Regions from separate parts of the Shewanella sp. 10N.286.54.B9 genome, predicted to be linked through region 2. Evidence: riboswitches for the same ligand, from Rfam matches in the RefSeq annotation. Region 2 holds a riboswitch; the other holds the start of a gene.
What was found. A riboswitch is a leader RNA that binds a small molecule or an ion and turns the genes downstream of it on or off. The one in region 2 is predicted to bind thiamine pyrophosphate.
Positions count from the first base shown of each region.

Region 1: another riboswitch for thiamine pyrophosphate. It lies ahead of thiC (phosphomethylpyrimidine synthase ThiC); the one in region 2 lies ahead of AB4135_RS14440 (TonB-dependent receptor).

Region 1 is NZ_JBFRIY010000033.1:33,553-45,087, forward strand. Features, by position in the region: gene AB4135_RS11690 (M3 family metallopeptidase) at 1-159, shown strand, start outside; gene AB4135_RS11695 (DUF3541 domain-containing protein) at 104-1,180, shown strand; gene AB4135_RS11700 (LysR family transcriptional regulator) at 1,180-2,079, shown strand; gene AB4135_RS11705 (chemotaxis protein) at 2,117-2,377, opposite strand; gene AB4135_RS11710 (two-component system response regulator) at 2,959-3,324, shown strand; gene AB4135_RS11715 (GNAT family N-acetyltransferase) at 3,331-3,774, opposite strand; gene thiH (2-iminoacetate synthase ThiH) at 3,841-4,950, opposite strand; gene AB4135_RS11725 (thiazole synthase) at 4,987-5,751, opposite strand; gene thiS (sulfur carrier protein ThiS) at 5,754-5,957, opposite strand; gene AB4135_RS11735 (ThiF family adenylyltransferase) at 6,007-6,819, opposite strand; gene thiE (thiamine phosphate synthase) at 6,806-8,404, opposite strand; gene thiC (phosphomethylpyrimidine synthase ThiC) at 8,407-10,419, opposite strand; TPP riboswitch at 10,575-10,673, opposite strand; gene AB4135_RS11750 (hypothetical protein) at 10,839-11,535, opposite strand, start outside.
Region 2 is NZ_JBFRIY010000038.1:170,771-182,305, reverse strand. Features, by position in the region: gene AB4135_RS14460 (DUF6279 family lipoprotein) at 9-851, opposite strand; gene AB4135_RS14455 (phosphotransferase) at 979-2,004, opposite strand; gene pnuC (nicotinamide riboside transporter PnuC) at 2,001-2,660, opposite strand; gene AB4135_RS14445 (hypothetical protein) at 2,753-3,013, opposite strand; gene AB4135_RS14440 (TonB-dependent receptor) at 3,070-5,268, opposite strand; TPP riboswitch at 5,320-5,451, opposite strand; gene AB4135_RS14435 (YcfL family protein) at 5,572-5,961, opposite strand; gene AB4135_RS14430 (PaaI family thioesterase) at 6,013-6,483, opposite strand; gene AB4135_RS14425 (PaaI family thioesterase) at 6,476-6,979, opposite strand; gene hinT (purine nucleoside phosphoramidase) at 6,976-7,332, opposite strand; gene AB4135_RS14415 (LuxR C-terminal-related transcriptional regulator) at 7,570-8,205, opposite strand; gene AB4135_RS14410 (tetratricopeptide repeat protein) at 8,890-10,041, opposite strand; gene AB4135_RS14405 (protein kinase domain-containing protein) at 10,113-11,535, opposite strand, start outside.

The sequences.
Region 1 (11,535 bases), on a different contig from region 2:
GATACGTTAGTTGTTAATGAGGCATCAAATAGCATTGAAACAGTTCTAACAATGCTTGTAGGTTTACCCATTAACGCCGATTCACTTATAAAAAGGATTCAACATGGCTTCGATGCTCAGAATAAGCACAGTAGCAGCTGCACTTTTTTGCGCCAGTAGTATTGCCGCGCCAACAGTCACTGAAGCAGAAAACGCTGAAGTCTATCATGCTATAAAAGCAAATCTTGAAAAGCACCTGTTTGAGCTACCGCCACGTATTCAAGGTCATTATGGTATTCGGCAATACCGTATGACTGGCGATGTAAAATACGCTAACGCCGCATTAGTCGACCTTTATGCAGTTACTGAGGCACAAGCTTTTTACGCTTGTAATCTGGATAAGAAAGATTTTATTAGCAATGAAGCTAATAAGGCTATCTCTGTATTAGGAAAAGGTCCTCGTGCCAAAGCACGTAAAAAAGCATTAAAGCCATTTCCTGAGTTTATTTTCTATACCGATGTGTTATTACGTTACTCCAGTCGCATTGATGAATTTGATTTAACCGGTCCTTGTCATGAGCAGCTAATTGAAACGCTAAAAAAAGCTGATTTGAAAACTGGCCTAACAGATAAAGCCATGATTGAAACTTGGGCTGCTCAGTTGATTAACTATGTTTACTGGGCTAAGCAAATTGGCGTTGGAGATTACTTAGCTGACTACAAAACGGCCTTCATTGGAGTTTATCCTGATAGCAAAGACAGTGAGCTAGATAAAAAGCAATACCGAAACAAACTCTACGGTATGACTCATTTTATATTCGCAGCCAGTGAGTATTACCAACATAATGTTGATGCTAAAGAGTTCGCCTGGATATTAGATCATTTTGAGCAAAATATTGATCGGATTTTAAAAGACGCCACAGATGATATCATTGCAGAGGTCGGTATTAGCTTTCTATTAGCTGGGCAAGCAGATAACCCGGTCGTGGCCAAAACCCAGCAGCATATCGTCAACGCGTTCAACAAAAAAGAGCAGATCATCCCTTCACCACGCGGTAATCCAGATCTCGTCATGGGTGAACATCGAAACGTGTTAGCAATGATGTTGCTGGATTGGCCTGAGAAACTTCACCGAGGCCCTCACCTTGCAGAGCTAAAAGCAACCAAGAAGTACCTGCCAAAACAGGTGAAAGCTAAGTAATGGACAGAGCAAAATCAACATTAGAGCAGTGGCGAATTATCCAAGCTGTAGTCGATTATGGTGGCTATGCCCAAGCAGCAGAAAAGTTGAACAAAAGCCAATCTTCACTTAATCATGCTGTCGCTAAGCTTCAATTTCAGTTGGGAGTTCAGTTGCTTGAGGTCAAAGGCCGAAAAGCCTACCTCACAGAATGCGGCGAAGTGTTGCTTCGTCGTTCTCGGCACATAACCCAATCGGTGTCTGAATTAGAGTTGTTGGCCAATAACCTGGAAACAGGCTGGGAACCGTCACTAACAATCGCCCGCGAGATCATCTATCCAATGGATGATCTCGTTGATGTCCTCAGCCGCTTCTATCCCGTAAGCCGTGGTACAAGAGTCACTGTGCTTGATACCGTCTTAACAGGAACGGCGGAACTTATCCGTAACGAAACGGTTGATATTGCTATTTGTGGGGGGCCACCGCCTAAGGGATATTTAGCCGAGCCGTTAGTGGACATCAACTTTAGTCTTGTATGCCACTCTAACCACCCATTAGCTCAGTACGATGTCATCGAAGAAGACCAAACACTTGCCCAACATTTGCAGCTTGTGATCAAAGATACCTCCCAAGGTCCTAATGCAGATCTAGGCTGGCTTAAGGCAGAGCAGCGTTGGACCGTCGCAAATTTTCACGAAGCCATCGTGATATTAAAAAAGGGCTTAGGCTTTTGCTGGGTACCAGAAGCTTTAGTGAAAAGTGCGATTGAAAGTGGTGAGTTGAAAAAGCTCAACTTAAAAGGGTCAACAAAACGCAAAGCTACACTTAGCTTAGTGATCCCCAACCGTGATAAACAAGGTCCTGCAAGTGAAGTGATAGAGCGATTATTTAAAACTCATCATCAAGTTGAAACCACTTAACCAAGGCCAAGGCGCTCGCAAGAGCGTTTTTCTATTACTAGACTTTGATATTAATGATTGTGCCAATCATCTCAGAAGAAGCTTCAATGACTTCAGCCGATGCTTCGGCATGATGGACAGCCTGAGTGGCATTGATAAGCGCGGTATTTATATCTGCGCTACTATCGCCAACACTTGCACTTGTTGTCGCTACAGCGGACTGACTTGAACTAGCAACATCCACAGTTGCTTGGGTTAAATCAGACTGCGCACTTTGAAAGCCATTGTGTCCTGAAATAATACTAGGAGGTATTTGCATAACAGCGCTCAATTGGAATAAGTACTTAGATTATCAAGTAACGTATTAAAAATGTACAGTGATTATCAACATAATTAACGGTTCCAATAAGTTAACCAACTATACTCATATAGACATTCATCGACGTTAACAGTGCTTTATGACTAGCTCTCAAATTGTAGTAACTTATACCAATTGCATTAGTATTTGACCCGTTCAGCGCCCCTCAATCTTTTCAATTCAAAGCGTATTGGTAAAGAAATGGTTATTCCCTTTTAAGCCATTACAAAGCAGAAGTGGAAAGACTGACGGGCTCACGCAGTACGGCTAAGGTAAAAAATTGGCAAAACACTGAATGGTCAAACTTTTCATGCAGTTGGTATTACATATAGTTGACCGTTCAGCACGAGTACAAGTAGATTAGTGTAGTATTTCGCATATTTAGCTAAATGCCCTAAAAATAAAGGGCTGTCACACTGATGATCTAGCTATAAAAAACGAGTTATTTAGCCACTTAAGCCCTTTTAAAATTAGCCACTAACAGATTAAAATGATACGGTAAAAACTAAATCATTAGATATGAAATAAAGGTAAATCTGACTATGGAAAAACCCAAAATATTAGTGATTGATGACGACCCAATCTGCTCAAGCCTTTTACTGTCAATATTAGGTGATGATTATCATGTCACCACAGCTAATTCAGGCATTCAAACCACAGAACTTGCCACCAGTTTGCAACCAAACTGTATTTTCCTCGACATCATGATGCCAGATAAAAATGGTTATCAAGTGCTAAAAGACATCAAGGATAATGACTTAACTCGTGCGATCCCAGTCATTATTATTAGTAGCTTAAATGAAAATTCAGATGAAAACTTAGCGTTAAGGTTAGGCGCTCAAGATTATATCTTTAAGCCCATCACCCCTGCTGATGTTTACAGCAAATTAAAAAAACACCTTGGCTAAAGTCATTTAAGCAACTGGTAGGCTATATGAAAAGTACTCCGTATCTTTAATAAAACCAATCTTTTCATACAATGCTTGCGCGGCGTAATTATCAATAGCGGTACCGAGGTCAATTCGTACAGAGTGAGTACATTTAGCTAACCCTATAACGTTTTCAATCAGCTTATTCGCGATACCTTGCTGCCGATGTGATGCACAGATAAATAGGTCGTTAAGAACGATCACTCTTGCTAATGAAACAGAAGAAAACGTGTGATAATTAAGCACAAACCCAACGGGTTCATTATCGCTATAGGCAATAAAGACTGTCGCTTCTCCATTACCCAAACGCTCTTTTAAATAGTCACGATACTTAGTTGGTGCAGAAGCTTGCTTATAAAACACCATGTATTGATCAAACAAAGGCACTAAGTCATCGAGTTTATCAATTGAGATCTTTTCTATATTCACTCTGTTTCCCTTTTATCCGCTAACAATAATTTACACATTTATCTTAGTATCAGCCCAACCTACTTTTTACTTCCACCCCATCTCCCAGTCTTTCCACACAGGGTTTAAGCCTCGAACACTCATTGCTGTAGCGACTTCCATCGGAGTACGCTCGTCACTTATTTCAAACTGATCGAGCTGAGAGTTGGGTTCATCATAGCCACCAGGTTGTGTTGAACTACCAGCGCTGACATTGGTTACACCAAGTGCGAACAGATTATCACGCAGCGCAGGACTTTCACGGGTAGATAAACTAATTTCAAGTTGTTGATTAAACAATCTAAAAGCACAAATCATCTGCACTAATCCTTTATCGGTCAACTCAACCTTAGGCGGTACGCCACCAGTGCAGGGGCGTAAACGGGGTAATGAGATGCTATAACGACTGCGCCAATAGTGCTTTTCTAAATAGGCTAAATGGTGACCCATTAGCAGAGCATCTAAGCGCCAATCATCGAGACCGAGTAAAACGCCTAAGCCAATCTTATCGACCCCAGCTCTAGCGACTCGCTCTGGGGACTCTAATCGATAACTAAAATCTTTCTTCTTGCCACGGGTGTGGTGGTTAGCATAGGTGACTGGATTGTAGGTTTCTTGGTAAAGCATTACCGCATCAAGTCCATCTTCAATCAAAGATTGGTAATCTGTTTGCTCAAGCGGCTGTACCTCTATCGCAACATGACTAAACTGCTGTTTTACCAACGGTAACATCTGCTTAAAATAGTCCATACCAACTTTGGTTTCATGCTCACCGGAGACTAACAATATCGAGTCATAGCCCATTTTCTTGACCAGAGAGAGCTCTTTAAGTAACTCCTTTTCAGACAAAGTCTTACGCTTAAGCTTATTACTCATGGTAAAACCACAGTAGTCACACTCATTGGCACATAAGTTCGATAAATAGAGCGGAATATACATGCCAAGGCTCGCGCCAAATCGTTGTCTGGTAAGTGCTACAGAACGCTGCGCCATCTGTTCTAGATATGGCTCAGCTGCTGGCGATAGCAATGCCAGTAAACTCGATAAATTGCCCTCAGGATTTTGCAGTGCTTGCTCTACATCCTGTTTAGTCGTTGAATACAAAGATATCTGTAATTCACTACGTGACAGCTTTTTGAACTCATCGACAAAACTCATGATGCTACCTTCTGGCTAGCTTGGGTATATAAGCGGCTAAACATTCAGAAAACCCGTTAATGGACTGGTATTATTTGCCTGTTTGCTGACACTTCCTAAGCCGGCATTAAATGCAGCTCGGCCAGTATCTACGGCTTGTGCAAAACATTGACCCATAGCAACGGGATCGGCACTGCTCGCAATCGCAGTGTTAACCAGTACCGCATCAGCGCCCAGTTCCATCGCGCTAGTCGCTTGTGATGGCGCGCCAATTCCAGCATCAATCACTACTGGCACTTGTGACTGCTCAATGATGATCTTTAAAAACGGCTCTGTTGCTAAACCTTGATTTGAGCCTATAGGGCTTCCTAGTGGCATCACTGCGGCGCAACCGACCTCTTCTAAGCGTCGACACAAGACGGGATCAGCGTGGACATAGGGCAGCACCACATAGCCCTGCTCACACAAAATCCGTGCAGCGGCCAATGTTTCGATAGGATCGGGCATCAGGTATTTTGGATCAGGATGGATCTCAAGTTTTATCCAATTAGTCCCCAGCATCTCTCGAGATAAATGCGCTGCAAAAACGGCCTCTTTAACATTGCGAGCACCAGCTGTGTTTGGCAGTAATTTTACCCCACGCTGTTGCAGTGGCTTTAAAATATTATCGCTGCCCGTTTTAAGATCAAGCCGCTTAACCGCTAGTGTGACAAGCTCCGAACTTGAAGCGCTAATCGCCGCGAGCATCGTCTTTTCATCAGCAAATTTACCTGTGCCTGTAAACAGTCTAGAGCTAAACTCAGTATCACCAATTTTCAACATCACTAACCTCCAGCGACAACGGAAAAAACTTCTAGCGTGTCATCTTGCTGGCACATGATATGCGGCCAACGACTTCTTGGTACAACTTCAGAATTGAGTACTAAAGCTACGCCGTTTTCAGCGATGGTTTGACCCTGTAATACATCAGTTAAAGATGATCCAGTAGCGATATTCATCGCTTCATCATTTAAAAAAATGCTAATCATTTCTCATTTTCCTTATTCTGTTTAGCAATCAACTTCGGAGTGAAACGCTTCAAACGCTACAGACACTGCAGTTGGGATCGCGTAAAAGCGATGCTTGTCGCCACACAAACCTTGCACCATCAAAGCGGAATAACTTTCCGAGTAATTGAGAGCCACTAGTGTTTGCTGTGTCCGCATCCTCATCTAATAACGGTCTAAGCTCAGCCTCTAGCAATAGATTCAAACTCATTAATGCCTGCATTGAGGCTAACGTGCCGACCATAGGGCCTAACACGCCGATCGTTTGGCAAGTTTGACTCACACTCATATCGCTTGGATATAAACACTGATAACAACCCGATTCGGGAGCAATTTGTTGGTTAATACTCAATAGCTGACCTTGAAAGTGAGCAGCGGATGCTGACACTAAAGTGATCCCATACTTTAAAGCTTGTTGATTAACCAGTTGCCTCACAGCAAAGTTGTCGCTGCAATCGAGTAATAGATCAAACTTAGAATGCTTGCGACCAAACAGCTCATCAATATTGGCTGCACTTAGGTATTCGCTGTGGCTGTCGATGTCACAATCTTCATAAGCGCGCATCAGTTTTGTGGCTGCAACTTGCGCTTTATTGGCGCCTAAGTCCTCTTTGGAGAACAGTAACTGCCTAGGAAGGTTCGATAGTTCAATAACATCGCCATCAACCAGTGTTATTTTGCCTATGCCTGCAGCTGCAAGGTAATTCGCCGCCAAAGTACCTAAGCCCCCAACACCAATAATCAATATATGGGACTGATTAAAAGTACTCTGGCCTTGCTCACCCACCTCAGGCAAAAGAATTTGCCGTGAGTAGTGCAAAAAGTCCTTATCAGAGAGCGTCATTATCAGCTCCCTCGGTCCACTGGTTGACTAAGGCTTGGTAGGCCTGCTCTGGATGTGTCGCTTGCGTGACAGCTCGCACTACTGCGATATCATCCACACCGGTTTGTTTCACCTTAGCGATCGTACCAGAGTCGATACCGCCAATCGCCACTATCGGCAGCTCGCCCTGCATCAAGTCGACATAGCGAGCTAACTTATCAAGCCCTTGGGGCGCGGATGGCATCTGCTTCGTCGTTGTCGGAAAAATATGCCCAAAAGCGATATAGGATGGTTTGTGTTGCATCGCTAGCAAAATCTCAAAGTAACTATGACTCGATAAACCCAGTGCGATATTAGCTTCACTTAGCTGCTGTAAGTTACTCACTACAAGGTCTTCTTGGCCGAGGTGAACCCCATATGCCTGGTGCTTTATCGCTAGCTGCCAATGATCATTGATATATACATGAGCCTTATAATCTCGCCCTAAGGCAATAGCCTGCACTATTTTTTGTTCAAGTTGCGGATCGGTCGGATCCTTAACCCGCAGCTGAATCGTCTTCGCTCCCGCTTTAAGCAGTTGCAGCAACATATCAAGCTCAGCAACCACTGGGTAAACTCCCAATGGTTCGGTTACTGCTTTAAAAGCACTAACGCTCAACTCATTAACACCACTAACGGCTTTTATTTCACTAAGCAGCTCGATAAATGGATAAACAGGCAGCTCATTTGGCCAGCCGCAGCGCGCTAAACAGCCGGGACCACTTCCAGGCTGGTAGCTTCGAGCTAATCCTTGAGAAACATAAGATTTCCCAACCACTACCGCGTCATTTAATACAAAGCCATGGGCCATAACGGTGGCAATTGCCGATGACAGTGTACAGCCGGTGCCATGGTTATTCTCAGTCTCGACTCTGCGAGAAGTAAGCCAAAAGGCTTGCTCACTATGCATACTCGAAACACCAGCCACTTGATGACACACGAGCAAATCCCGAGCGTAGCTTTTATGCCAATTCGGGCCAATATCACCGCCTTTAGCGAGTACTGAGGTTTGTAATTGAATGGCTAGAGCTTGAGCAGCCTGAACGCTCTGCTTTGCAGTTAGCAATTCGCGCCCTGCTAACGTGGCAAGCTCGCTAACATTAGGAGTTATTAATGTCAGCAGTCCCTTGAATGGCGTAAAGTCGAGCGTTTCTGCCCCCGTAAGCACGTCTCCACAAGTCGCCACCATCACCGGATCGAGAATAACCGCAACCGTTAAGCCACGGTTTTGCCAGTGCAATAGACTTTTTGCTATCCAGCTAGCCAGAAAATCAATCTGTTGTTGGCTCGCCAATAGGCCAATTTTAATTGCCTTGGGAGGAAGATCTGCCGCCAACACATCAAGCTGTGCGATTAACATCTGTGATGATACCGCTTCAACGGATGCGACAGTGACAGAGCTTTGTGCTGTCACTGCAGTAATTACACTGCAACCATGAGCGTCTAAATCATTAATAGTCGCCAGATCCGCTTGGATGCCCGCCCCGCCGCCACTATCAGATCCTGCAATCGTCCACACAATAGGACGATTGCAGTTTGGCACAGGGTTAGTATTAACCTGCGCCATATTTAATCCTCTAGCGCAGTTTCTTTAGCGCTTTGTTCAACATCCGCTTCATGATAAAGCTCGGCACCTTTGGCTTTAAATTCAGCTGACATTTGTGCCATACCGCTATTGATATCACTATCAGATAGTCCAGTAGAAGTGACTTGTTCATTGTATGCTTTATATTCAGCAGCAGACTTTACCTCTAAGCCGCTAGATTGCAGCGCTTGCTTCTCTTGCGCTGCTGCATAATCTCGCACTTCTTGGGTAATTTTCATTGAACAGAACTTAGGGCCGCACATAGAACAGAAATGCGCCACTTTAGCTGATTCTTGTGGTAGTGATTCATCATGATAAGCACGGGCTGTATCGGGGTCTAACCCTAGGTTATATTGGTCTTCCCATCTAAATTCAAAGCGCGCCTTTGATAATGCATTATCGCGAATTTGCGCACTAGGATGCCCTTTGGCAACATCCCCTGCATGTGCAGCAATCTTATATGCGATTAAACCCTGCTTAACATCTTCTTTATTTGGCAAGCCTAAATGCTCTTTTGGCGTCACATAACAGAGCATTGCGCAGCCATACCAAGCGATCATCGCCGCACCAATCCCTGAAGTGAAGTGATCATAACCAGGCGCAATGTCTGTTGTTTGTGGGCCTAACGTATAGAACGGCGCTTCATCACACACATCGAGTTGCTTATCCATATTCTCTTTGATTAAATTCATTGGAATATGCCCTGGGCCTTCAATGATGGTTTGCACATCATATTGCCACGCCACTTTAACCAGTTCGCCTAGCGTTTCCAGCTCAGAAAACTGCGCTTCATCATTGGCGTCTGCAATCGAACCTGGACGCATACCATCACCAAGTGACAATGAAACATCATAAGCGGCACAGATCTCACAGATCTCTTTAAAGTGTTCATAAAGAAAGTTTTCTTTATGGTGTGACAAACACCACTTAGCCATGATGGAACCACCACGAGACACGATTCCGGTCAAGCGTTTTGCCGTCATTGGCACATAACGTAACAGTACGCCAGCATGGATAGTAAAGTAATCAACGCCCTGTTCAGCTTGTTCAATCAAGGTATCGCGGAACGTTTCCCAATTGAGATCTTCAGCAACACCGTTCACCTTCTCTAACGCTTGATAGATAGGGACGGTACCAATAGGTACAGGAGAGTTACGAATGATCCATTCACGGGTTTCATGAATATAGCGACCAGTAGACAAGTCCATTACCGTGTCTGCGCCCCAACGTGTAGACCACACCAGCTTTTCAACTTCCTCCTCGATAGATGAGGTTACTGCTGAGTTACCGATATTGGCGTTCACTTTAACCAAGAAGTTACGCCCAATAATCATAGGTTCAGCTTCAGGATGATTGATGTTTAATGGAATAATTGCACGGCCACGGGCTATTTCGCTGCGAACAAACTCAGCGGTGATCGGTTCACTGATTGAGGCGCCAAAACTTTCTCCCTTATCTTTCTGTGTCAAAATTGGGTCGGTAACTTCAGCCATCGCCATATTTTCGCGAATGGCGATATACTCCATCTCAGGAGTGATAATGCCTTGGCGGGCGTAATGTAATTGAGTGACTCGCTGACCAGCTTTTGCACGGCGAGGAGGCAGTAAAGATTCAAAGCGTAGATGATCTAAACCATCATCAGCTAGACGTTGCTGGGTAAAGCCTGAGCTAACTGCACTCAATTGCTCGGTGTCATCTCTTTCAATGATCCAGCTATTACGGAATTTTTCCAAACCTTTACGCACATCAATATTGGCGTCTGGATCTGAATAAGCACCGGCGCAATCATAAACTTTAAGCGGCGGATTGGTTTCAAATTGAGGGTTACTTTCATCACCTCCAAGCAATGTGTCAGCTTGGTGGATTTGGCGCATAGCCACTTTTAGATCTGGGCGACTGCCTTGCAGATATACTTTTTCAGAATTGGGGTGCTGTAATGGTTTTAAGTTATCGATGAACTGTTGAGCCTGAGCTCGGGTTTCGCGGCGTTTAGACATTAGCAAACTCACTATTATAAAAATGAAGTTGCTTGTCAGGAGAGTTGAGAATGTAAATGTTGAAAGCGCAAATCAAACAGCATTTTTATGCCAATTTAAAATACACTTAACCACCGAAATGTTGCAGCTGACTATTTTAATATAGCCTTACAAATGCAAAAATTTCGCTTGTTTCCTTCGCAGGTTCTAGCCTGATCAGGTTCAACGGATCCCGAATAAACGGTCTCAGCCATATGGCACTCCGACAAGATGAGGCTGCAGTATAATCCTATCTCAGGCTAAGAAACAAGTTGGCGCCCCCAATAAAACAATGTTATGCCATCAAAAAAAAGCTCAACTAAAACTTTGAAAAATAAATAAATTAAGTAAAAGACTTACCGTTAGCCTACTTTTAAGTGAAAAAATATCATATCAAACAATCAATTTTTACGGCTAATCATGCGCTTTTCTAACCGTGCGGAGATAGCGGCATCAATCGCTTTTTTAACTTTATCGCCACCACAATTGAATGGAAAACCAATATTTTCAGCGTAGGGATTTATCTGAGTTGGGGTCTTTACAATCCGATAGCAGGTATCGCCTTGACGCACGACTCGGTTAGGATCGAGTCGATGATCATTAGTAGGAACTTTACTGTATTGATCCACTTCAGGAAATACCAACTCCTCCATGTCACCATCCATTACGCTCAAAGAGTGTGGGCCTGTGTACTCATTTGCTTTGTCGACAATAAGTGCATCTAACGCCGCATCATTCTGACGTTGTAAATATGACTGCGCCGCAGCCATGGCACTATAACGATTGTTTTTACTCGCTGTCTTTGCTGTTGTATCTATAGTGCTCAGTTCATTGTTTTCTGTATTGCTACTTACCGTTGTTTGGCGAGCATTAGCAGGTAAACTTTCCGTTGATTTACCCGGCTTAGGTTTTTCATCTATTATTACTGCTGTTTTTTCGACAAGTACTTTTTCAACTGCTGTCGTTTTGACTATTGCTTCGTCATCAATAGGCTCTAACTGTGCTTTTTTAGGCGCAACATAAAGATAAGAACTAATTTTTACAGGCGTTGGAACTGACAAGTGCAAATCTTGCTTAACCCAAAACTGATTAATTACT
Region 2 (11,535 bases):
TATGGACGCTAATCCTCTTGGCTAATTTCAGTTAGCTCTTTGATGAGTGTATTCAATTTTTTATTAAATCGCTGTTTTTGTTTTGCGCTAGCGAGGTCATCTAGCTTAATTAGCAGTTCACCAAACATTTTTGAATTGTTATCAAGCACGGTTTTATAAGCTTTAGACTTTACGGTGTCTGGTTGGGTCATCAATAACGACAAACTATGTGAAAGCGCCATTTGGTTATGACGATTTTTTAATGCTTGGGAAAACAGGCGGATCCATTCATGGCGATACTCTAACCACATATCTAAGGTATCACCACGGGCTACATTATATTCATGTACAGCCAATTTTTGAGCCGTAGTTAGCTTTCCCATCCACCGCTTAAGGCGTTTCTCAATACGCTCATCGGCCATATCAATGAGTTCAGATCGGCTCTTACCTAGATACTTCTTATTGAGTTCTTTTTCGTCAACCCTTAACTGTGCAATGATCTGTTCTACTTGTTGATCTGAAAATGAACTGATAATTGGCACTAACGATGGTTCAACAAAATCAAACACTCGGATCCAGTGTGATTTCGCTGCGACAAGGTGGTCATTCCAAGATTGTTGCGTAAAGCTCTGATTGTTAAATTCAACGGATAACAGAGAAAGTTGAGCTTGATAACGTGGCAGTTCCTGCTTGCGATGCCAGACTAAAAAATCATCTAGTACCACGTCAAACTGTTGTTCTTGCTTGTCATTTAATGTGACATACTCTTCGAGCTTCCATTCTATTGCCCAGTCGAGAAAGTAATAACCAACTTTGGTAGAGCAACCTAGAAACGAGATAAGAATAAACGCCCACAAACATAGTTTTTTCACTTATGGCCCCATTCAGATGCTTTCATCTAGCATAGAACATGGTTTGCTTTATGGTCTAGTAACAAAATGTATTACCTTGTCGACCTTTTCAGTAATGAGTCGCGCGGGTGTTTAATGAAGTGAGCACTTATGAATAGCTAGCGATTAACCCTTGGTACTGCTTAGCACAACTTAAATAGTTCTCGGTCTGTTTAATTGTATCAGCGTCAACATTTAACTTTCCATTCAACATCAAACTATCAAAAGCCATTTGTAATGCCCAACAGACGGCAAAGACCCAATATAGATCAACCGCTGCAGGTATAGCATCTTGAGCATGATGATTAAGATTGGTTTGTTTATCTAGATAATTTTCGATTAACCAGTGTCGCTGCTTTGATGACAATGAGTGGCTCGAAATAACTGATGCAAGATCACATAATGGGTGAGAGCTACAGGCATATTCAAAGTCAATACAATTGAGTTTATCTTGCATAACCAAAATATTAAATGGGTTTAAATCCCGGTGACTAAACTGGTTGTTAATCAAGCAGAGATTGAGAGAACCGAGCATCTCTGCAACTGCGTCTTGTTGCGCGAGTAACTTATCATACTGTTGTAACCAAGCGGCTGAATGTGGCGAATTATCAATGTGCTGCCAGAGTAGTTGCTGCATCTGGCTTAAGCGAGCGTGATAGATCTGCCACTGTTGCTCTACTGTGATAATATTTTGGGGTACAGGTAGCGCTTTCAAACCATTCAGTAACTGCAGCAATAGCTGCTCTGCATTAGGCCATCTTTCTCCGATAGTTGATAAAGGGTGCGCCCCATTAGCACTAATCAAATCACTCCAGTTTTGATTGTCATTCTGCGCAATATACTCACTCAAATAAAAGTCTTTTTCCGGACTAATGTAAACGACTTTAGGCGCCAACGCTGCATAACTAGCATCGCACCATGCAGCGATTTCACTGCTTCGGTCACAGATCTGTGTACTCGCCCAACTGTTAATTCTTAACACCCATTCAGACTCGACACTCGTACTTGAGTGCAGCCCTCGAACATAGTAGTTACGATTACTCAACCCTTGAGTGAGCGCCGCTATCACTGTTACTTTGGTCAGGCCCGATGCCGATAGATAGTGTGCCAACTCTTGCTGAAGCGATTCACTCACAAGGCAATTCCTGGTGACATTGCCACATTGCCTTGTTGAGCGTGCATTTTTCTGCGCCACATAAAGTAACCAAACACCACCATAACCACATAAAATACGAACAGTGCTGAAGTTAACATCAAGCCTTTGCTGACATAAAGATAGATAGAAACAGCATCAATCACAAACCAGTAGATCCAGTTCTCTAATACCTTTTTTGCAACCAAAAATGTACTCATGACCGCAAAACAGGTGGTAGCAGCATCCAAATATGGGAAAGAGGCTTGAGTTTGAGTTGCCATAAAGTAGCCAATAACGACTGACATTAAGCTTGTTCCAGCAATTAGCTTTAGATGAGTCGACAAGCTCCAGGAGACAATATTAACCCCTTCATGGGCTTTTCCACCTTTAGTCCACATCCAATAACCATAGACCGCCATCGCCATGTAATACACATTTAGCACCGACTCCATCAGTAAAGAGACTTTCCAAAATAGCACCGTATAGATTGCTGTGCTCGTCAATGCAGCTGGCCAACACCAAACACTGCCCTTCATGGCCAAAATAAGATAAGCCAATGCTAGTAATACCGCGATAGCTTCCCAGCCTGTCAATGCTTGAGCATCATTAAACACGCCTGCAAAGCCTTCATTTATCAATAGCCAAAAATCTGCCATGAAATATTCGCTCTCTATTCAAATAATAACAATAATAAAAAGCCACAAAGTATCATTAATACCTTGTGGCCTTTTCTATTTAGCACTCTTGTTTATTCACTATGGCTCAAATCTAGCTCACCACCGATGAATTTACACACAAACACAGCTTTGCCCCACTTCTCGTGAGCGGCTTCCATCTCGGTTGCCAACATTGCCATGACTTCAGCATATTCACCACACACTTGAGTCGCCATTGCGTTAGTCACGCGATGGATATTGTCGTAGCTATCGACTCGGCCAATAAACCACTTTATAGGGTCCAAATAGTTGTCTTGTAATGGATAGCAACTTATCTCTGCTGTTAACTTCATATTGATGACCTTAATATTGATAACGTGTAACAAGATTTAAACTTAATACTCAGTAATTACATAAACTTAACGTTTACTGTCAGTCCTAGCTGACGCGGATCACCATAGCGTATATATTGCTTATCTGCCCAGCCTAAATCAGGCTCATTGCCGAAATAGAACCCACGAACACCATACTTTTCATCAAATAGATTACGTCCCCAAAGGTACGCTGACCACATATCTGCTTCATAGCCTATTTTGGCATTAAATATTTGATAGGCGTCTGATTTTGATTCATTACTGTCTGAGTAATAGAAATCACTTTTACCGCTAGCATTAACATTAGCAAACCAACCAGAATCAGTGCGATACGTACCACCAACACTAAAGGTGAAATTTGGCGAATGGGCTAACTCTCGACCAGATAGATCGACCGTAGTATCTTCGTCAACGTAATATTCATAGTCACCGTAAGCAGTTTCTAACCAACCGATGCTGCCGTAGATACTTAAATTATCGGTTGCATACCAAGTACCGTCTAGTTCTGCACCATAGTTATGAGAACTACCTGCGTTTTCCGTAAATAAATAGAATCGCTGTTGATTCTCTGAATCTTGTTGCGAAGCAGCGACTTGCTGATCTTGTCTATCCATATAGAATACAGCTAAATTTGTACTTGCTAGTCCATTAAACCACGTCGATTTCAATCCTAATTCGTAGTTATAAAGAATCTCAGTATCGTATTCAGTTTTATCTGCTAACTGATCTGGTAAAGCCATATTAAAGCCACCGGCTTTATAACCACGAGCCACTCGAATGTAAGATTCTTGATTGGCAGACAAAGCCTTACTTAATGCGATATGGCCGCCCCACATAGTCTCATTTGGCGTGTATTTAGCATTTTTAAACTCATCATCAATCAAACGAGTTTCGTTATACTCCACATCTCGTTCTTCGACTCGCAAACCAACAGATAGAAAATAATCATTTCCAAGCTGGCTATCTAATTGTCCAAACACAGCATAATTAGTTGCTTCATAGTCAGAATCAACGGACTCATCAGGGGATCCGTTGTAAAAAGATTCTAGAGCGTTTTTTTCATCTAAATTCATGGCATAAATGCCAATCAACCAGTCGGTAGTATCTGAAAAAATCCTGCCAGACTCATTCGAGCTAAACCTAAACTCCTGAGTGTAGGTCTTTCTATCCCCTTCTTTATCCCAAGTGTAATCATATACACATGGTGCATTGCCTATTTCGTTCCAATTGTCGTCATATTCAATACAACTTTTACTTGCCCAATAATCTGGGTTGGCCCAGTCTCCATCGTAGTTATGGCGAGTATCAGAGCTAGCAAATGACGTTAACGAGGTGATGTCAAATTTTTCAGCGCCTGTGTAGGTAAACTTTAAAGAACTACCGGTGGTCTTTTGCTTATCAACACCAGGAGCATCAGTTAATGTATCGAAACCATTATTATCTAATGTCCAAGCATCATAACCATTATTATAGTTTGCGTGTAAGAAGGTTAAATCAATCTCTAAATCTTCAGTGGCATACCAACGCAATTTAGCTCGCCCGGTAAACTCATCACGTTGATTGCTATCACTCACGCCAAGATAAAGGTTATCTCTGTAACCATCTTGCTGGTGTTGTTGTAGCGACACCCGGTACAGCAAATTACCAGAATCTATCAGTGGGCCAGAGCTAAACCCGCTAAAAGTTTGCAAGTTATCATCACCAAGTGAAACCTCGGCACCATTTTCAAATACATCAGTTGGATCGTTACTCTTCAGATAGATAAGACCGGCTAACGCATTAGCACCATACTGGGTGCCTTGCGGCCCTCGGAGTACTTCGACCTGTTGCAGATCATACATACTCGAAACCATGCCCAAACCAGATAAGTCAATATCATCAACAATGAAACCGACCGATGAGTTAGGTGCGCCTTGATACTCTTCTTGTTCACCTACGCCGCGAATTTGGAAATACTTAGGCCGTGAACTACCGCCAGACCAGTTGAAGTTAGCAATAGAATTTAAGACGTCTTCGAAGTGCTGTGCACCTTCATCTTCAATTTGCTGTTGATCGATGACGGTAACACTCGATGGCATTTTCTCTAAGCTAGTACCACGAAAATCAGAAGTAACAACCATCACTTCCATTTCGTCGTGAGGCGTATCCGTGTTGGTTTCAGATAGTGCAGGTTGTGAAATTAGCGCTGACATAACAGCTAGCGCAATAGGAGAATAAACTTTTGGATATAACATAGGACCTCAAATTTTAATTTTGAGATCCGGCAACATAAAGAAGCGATCGGGAAATGAATTGTGGCCCATTCCTACGCCGGTATTAGCCGGATCAGGTTCAAAGGGTTTGTTTTTCAACATCTCAGTTAAGCCTATAAAAATACAACTTTCGCTCTATAGACTTTAACACCCCTTGGCGCGGCTGATTATACATGAATTTTACAAAACCATGACACCCTTCTTGCGTTACTTGAACGTTTCGCATAAAAAAACGCCAGATCTACTGACGTTTTATTAACATATGTGAACCAGAGCGATTAAAGCTTAATTTGAAAATGCTTTTCTTACGTACAATTCAAAACGGCTAGCATTAGCATTTGGTGCAACCGCTGATACTTGTAGTTGTTGTTTTCCGTGAAGCTTTACCGATTTCCAACTGACACCTTCATCATCGATTGTCATACCGCTAGTATCGAACCAAGTAAATTTATACTGTAGGCGTAAATCTGTAGAGACTTTGCTGATAATAGTACCGCTGCCTTGTAGAAAGCCTCCTTCTGGACGAGCCATTACCCTTTGAACTTCAACCTCTTTACCAAAAGTACTGTTATCTATTCGGACTTCGCCTTTTGAACCAGCCATCAAGCCTGCAGTATGTGGCGCACAAGCCGTTACAAGTAAGGCGGTAAACAAGCCTAGGATCAGTTTTTTCATATTAGTCCCCTGAAATATACTCTTTGATTGTTAATACAAGAATAAGCTAGTTTAATCGATTAAGAAATGTGCTCTTGCGGTTGCGATTAAATGCTTACGATTGGTCTGCCAACAATTAATACTTACATTAGCCACCCGTCGACCTTGGCGGGTTATTTTACACTCTGCAAAGCTATCTTTGTGGTAACCAGCCCTTAAATAATCAATTGAAAAATCGACAACTTTAGGCACTTTACTGGTTTGCATAAATACCATTAATTGAACGATTGCGGACATCTCCATGAAACCCGCAATAACACCACCATGAAGTGCAGGCAATACAGGGTTACCAATATTGTCATCCTTTGCGGGTAGTTTAAAAATTAACTCGTCACCAAACCGGTCGACTTCCATGCCAATGAATTTTGCATAGGGGACATGTTCAAGTAGATGGCCAAAATCGTTGAGCTCTGTGGCTTTACGAATAATACTTTTCACATCAAGCTTTGCTTGTTCACATTCATCTGCGCTTGGGTTAGTCATTACGTGGTTCCCCCATTAAAGCCTGCCTAAACTCTTCACCGACCATTTCAGGACTGATACGCATAAATGAACCAACCGCATGGGCAATCGGATCATCTATAGAATCTTGGTAAGCAATTGCTCGAGTAAACGCAACGCTAGATGACAATTTATAGCACTGGGCAAAGCCGTAAACAGGTTTAAAAGGCTCTGCAGGCTTCATGTAATCAACTCTAAGATCGAGCGTTGGTGAAATCTCTAACGAGCGAAATTTATCAAAAATAGAGCAAACAACGGCGCAACCACTCGCTGTATCCATTAAGGTTGTAATAACACCGCCATGAATAACGCCAGTATCTGGGTAACCGATAAGTTGAGTATCGTAAGGCAGCTCAATCAGGACATGTTTACTACTTCCCTCTAGCACTTTCAGTTTTAATTTTTGGCATTGAGTGAGCTGCGCTACAAATCGACTTGCCATCTCCGTTAACGGGAAAACTTCGGCAGTGTTTTTCATCGATTTTTACTCAACATAGGTCCTAATGAGTGGCCTCCGACTAAATGCATATGGATATGAAACACCTCTTGTCCAGCGTGTTGATTGCAATTGATGATCAATCGGTAACCGTCTTCAGCAATCCCCTCTTCTTGCGCTAACTTAGCCGCTACAGACATCATTCTGCCAAGCGCCTTTTCATCAGATGCTTTAATATCGTTTGCAGTCGGGATAAGGTGGTTTGGAATGATCAGTATATGGGTAGGAGCTTGAGCACTAATGTCTCTAAATGCGGTTACCAGCTCATCTTGAAATAGAATATCTGCTGGGATCTCACGTCGTATAATTTTACTGAATATGGTTTCTTCGGCCACTTTGCTGCCCTCATTAACATAAGTTATGTACTAGTATACTCGAAAAATCGCATCAAGCGATTGACGAATTTTAGCGTACAAACAGCAAACTAAGTATGGATAAGAGCAATTGTGTAGTGATAAAGGCTAAAATAAATAAACTTAATGTCGCCATACATAAAAGCGACAAAATCTAAGATCAATGCATCGGTGTTGCGCTTAGGTAAGCGCTAATGAAATCAGCTTAAATGATGCTATTTACAAAACCACTTCATGCATGTTTGTTTGTGCCCAAGCGATTGCTTGTCCGCGGCTCGATACACCTATTTTTCTAAAGGCTCTATAGAGGTGAGTTTTGATCGTACTCTCACTTACAAACAATTGATTTGCTATATCAATATTAGTACTGCCAGAGCGCAATACCTGCAATACCTCTCGCTCTCTCATTGTTAAAGTCTCAGATTCCTCATCATCCTCTACATCATTTAAATGGCCACGGTTAAACTCATCAGGAATTGCTGTTTGCCCTTGGATAATTTTAGCCATTCCAGTGCCTATGCAATCTAAGGTTGCATCCGAGTAAAAGACACCCGCGGTGATATTTTGTTGAACTAAAAAACGAGCATCGACCTGCTGAGGATAATGAATGAAAACAACCTTTACGCCACTGCGTTCTTTATCCAATTTTTTCTGGATTTGATATGCCTTTTGAATATCGACACTCGAAAGATCAATTAGCACTAAACCTACACGATTTTCGGTAAAATTATCAATAATATTATCCGGTGCAACATTATGAATTTTGACTAAAAACTGTTGTGGCCATCTAGTATTAAGTAGATCAACTAATATTTGTGAGCGGGTAACCATAACCCAGTGCATAACCTTAAACATCCGACTCTCCATGTTTATCGTATAACAATCCTTGTGTGTACAAGTGTAATACACATCTAGGATAATAAACGAACCCAAAGAATAAAATATTGAAATATTCTAATGTTGAAGGTGTTAACACTACCTCAGCATTCAATACTCACATATGTATCGAACATAAGTATATAGCTAGCACTAAGGACTGATTTAAAAAGATGAATAATATTAAAGTGAAATTATATGTTTACGGAAATAGACATAGAATACTTAATGATACCTACCTTTTAATCTGAAACCGGATAGCATGCAAGAGACGCGAAAATACAAAAAAACCCACCCTAAACCACTGTTGTAACAACCATTACAAGGTAACGCTAAATAAGTAACAGATAGCTTATATCAAATCATACAATTCAATATTTTTTAATATATCTCCTGTAAAAAAGTATTACTGCCATCATTAGAATAATAACTTAAACACAAAAAGCATTTCATACGTTAATTTCCAGCCTCATAACCTCGGCCTCATATGCTATTAGACCAAATAGTTATTAATTACAATCTAATTACAGTAAGTACGCATTACTTTTGAACTACAACAACTCAATTTATTCGTTTTCAAGATAAAGATCATAATATATGAAAGTAGAGTATTAACACCAAATTCTACTTCAGATTAAAGCTTGGTGTTAATACGAGCACCAGCTAATGTAAATTTAGCCATGCTAGCTTAGCCTGATAACGCTGCTTATTCTTGGGTAATTCCGTATAATCGAGTGCTTTGCGTAATGCTTTTTTGGCCAGCTCTGGTTCATCAAGTTTAAAATGTACTTTTGCCAGATCAAAATACGCCTTATGGAAATAATGCGTGTTATCAATAAATTTGTTGAGGTACACTTTTGCACTTACGTAGTCAGCCGCGGCTATCGAATCCTGTGCCACTAAATACCATTTATAAGGGCTGCTATCATCTAATTCAAGCAATTGCTTTTTCACTACTGCGGCTTCAGCTATGCGACCTTGGTTAACGAGTAAATAGTGATAATTACTCAATAAAGTCACTTTATCTTCTGAAACCTCTAATCCATACCGGTATAAGCTCTCAGCGGTTTCTACATCACCTAACCGTCGCAAAACAACGGCCAACATGTTAATTGAAGGCCCATAAGTTTGGCTAAAAGATAAACTTTTTTTAAGTAATAAATAGGCTAGTGGTAAGTCATCACTGAACAATGCATCCGCAGCTAAATTTCGATACAGCATCGCGAAGAACTCATTACTATAGACCTTTTTCCCACCTCTGTCATAACGACCAGGAAAGTAGTCTATTGCAACCCTTTTACTACCAGAAAATATAGTGTTGCTTTCATCATTATTATTCTCATAAAGAAATGTTCTAACATGATCTGACGTTACAGAGTATTGGTCTGTTACATCGAGTAAAACAGGCATAGTATGTAAGAGTTGAAATGATATATCGACTTGGAACTCGCTGGCGATTGCATAGGTTAAAAGAGCCAAGGACATACAGTTACCTTGGTTAAGTTCTAATGCCTCGGACGCGCTGTAGTTTTTGCCTTCATAGTTAAAGTTGACCAAGCGTTTTTCAATAAAATGTTTGACCTGTTGAAACGGGAGTAATGTGTCGACATCACTCTGTAATTGAAAACGCTTAAATTCTGCAACTTGCTCAGCAGTTAAAGAAAATAAGCTTTCTGGCTCAGGTATTTCATATTCACTGGCATCTACTTCATACGCTAATATCGGCATCTGGGTAGGCTGGTGAATCGGAGCAGACACTGTCTGGCAACCACTTACAATTAAGCATACTAACAACAGGTACTTCATAAATTCCATTTACATAGCTATGTCCTTATATTCAAAGATATACCAAGCAGATGCTAACTACAACAGTACGGTAAACAACCTCAGAATAACGCAAGTAGTACCAAAGCTAGCCCCAGCAACACGCTCAATGAGCGCCAAAATAGCAGTGGGTTCCGTTCTATTAATGCAGGCTTAGTCACTGAACGTTGCCAAGTTTTTACCGGCTCAGTCATTTCAAACAGCCATTCACTGCAGTCTGCTTGCCTATATTCAGGTGCCACACTCAATGCCTTTTTAAGAGCATTGTCCATCCAGATTGGGATCAAAGGGTTAATTTCATAACTTGGAACATATTCAAGCCGCATAAAATCAAGCTTTGATCTACAAGTTTGCTGCTTACCGTTAAAAGGTAACTGACCCGTTAACATTTCAAAAGCGATAACGGCAATGGAGTAAAGATCTGTTCTTTCCGTCACTTGATAACCTAGAATACTTTCTGGCGCTGAATAATCGGCGGTTCCTAGTATACAGTCGCGCTCTAGGGGGCTGGCGATCTCAGCAATACCTTTAATGAAACATGAACCAAAATCGATAACTTTAAGCTGACCATCATTGGTCAATATCAAGTTGTCAGGCTTTAGATCTTGATGCAGAGTTTCCTTACGGTGAAACGCTCTTACCCCTATCGCCAACTGCTTTAACAAAGCTAAAACCTCCTGTATATCTGGCGTCGGGTTATGCTTTATCCATTGGCTTAGTAATTGTCCGTCAATATATTCTGTTAGATAATAAAGCGCTGATTTCTGTTTATCACGGTCAACTATTGACACCACATGGGGACTATTAATTCGTCTGCCTATCCAGCTTTCCAATAAAAATCGTTCAATATAGGCTGCATCATCTAAGTAGTTTACTGAAGGCGTTTTCATGCACGATAAACGACCCTGCTGATTCTTGACTAAATAAACTTGGCTTCTTTGGCTTTGGTGCAGAATATCTACCACCGAATATCCATCGAGCTTCATTCCAACACTCAGAGGCGGTGGAAAGGGCAACTTAGATAGATGTTGATACACTTCATCAATGGTTTGTTCTGGCAAGGCGTCAATATATAATAACTGACAACTAATGTTATCTTGGCAGCCTAACTGGAGGGCTGAATTGACCAGTTTATGGCAGAATCTATCACACTTTTCGTCAGTGAAATGCGCGCTTAAACTGTTAGCTTGTTGAGTTTGATTAAATCGTGCTAACTTCCGCTCTAATTCAAAGTCAGTTACAACATCATGCACTCCGTCAGTCGTTAGCAGGTATAAGTCTCCCTCCTCTAGCGCTAACATACGATAGTCCACCTCAACATTCACATCCAACCCCAGAGCCCGGGCAAGGTAACGTTGATTATTACCCACTATACTGGTGTGATCGTGGCTTAGCTTATCCAATGTGCCATTACGGTAGCGGTAAATTCTTGAATCCCCAACATGAAACAGGTGCAAATGACGTGACTTAAAAACTAATGCACTT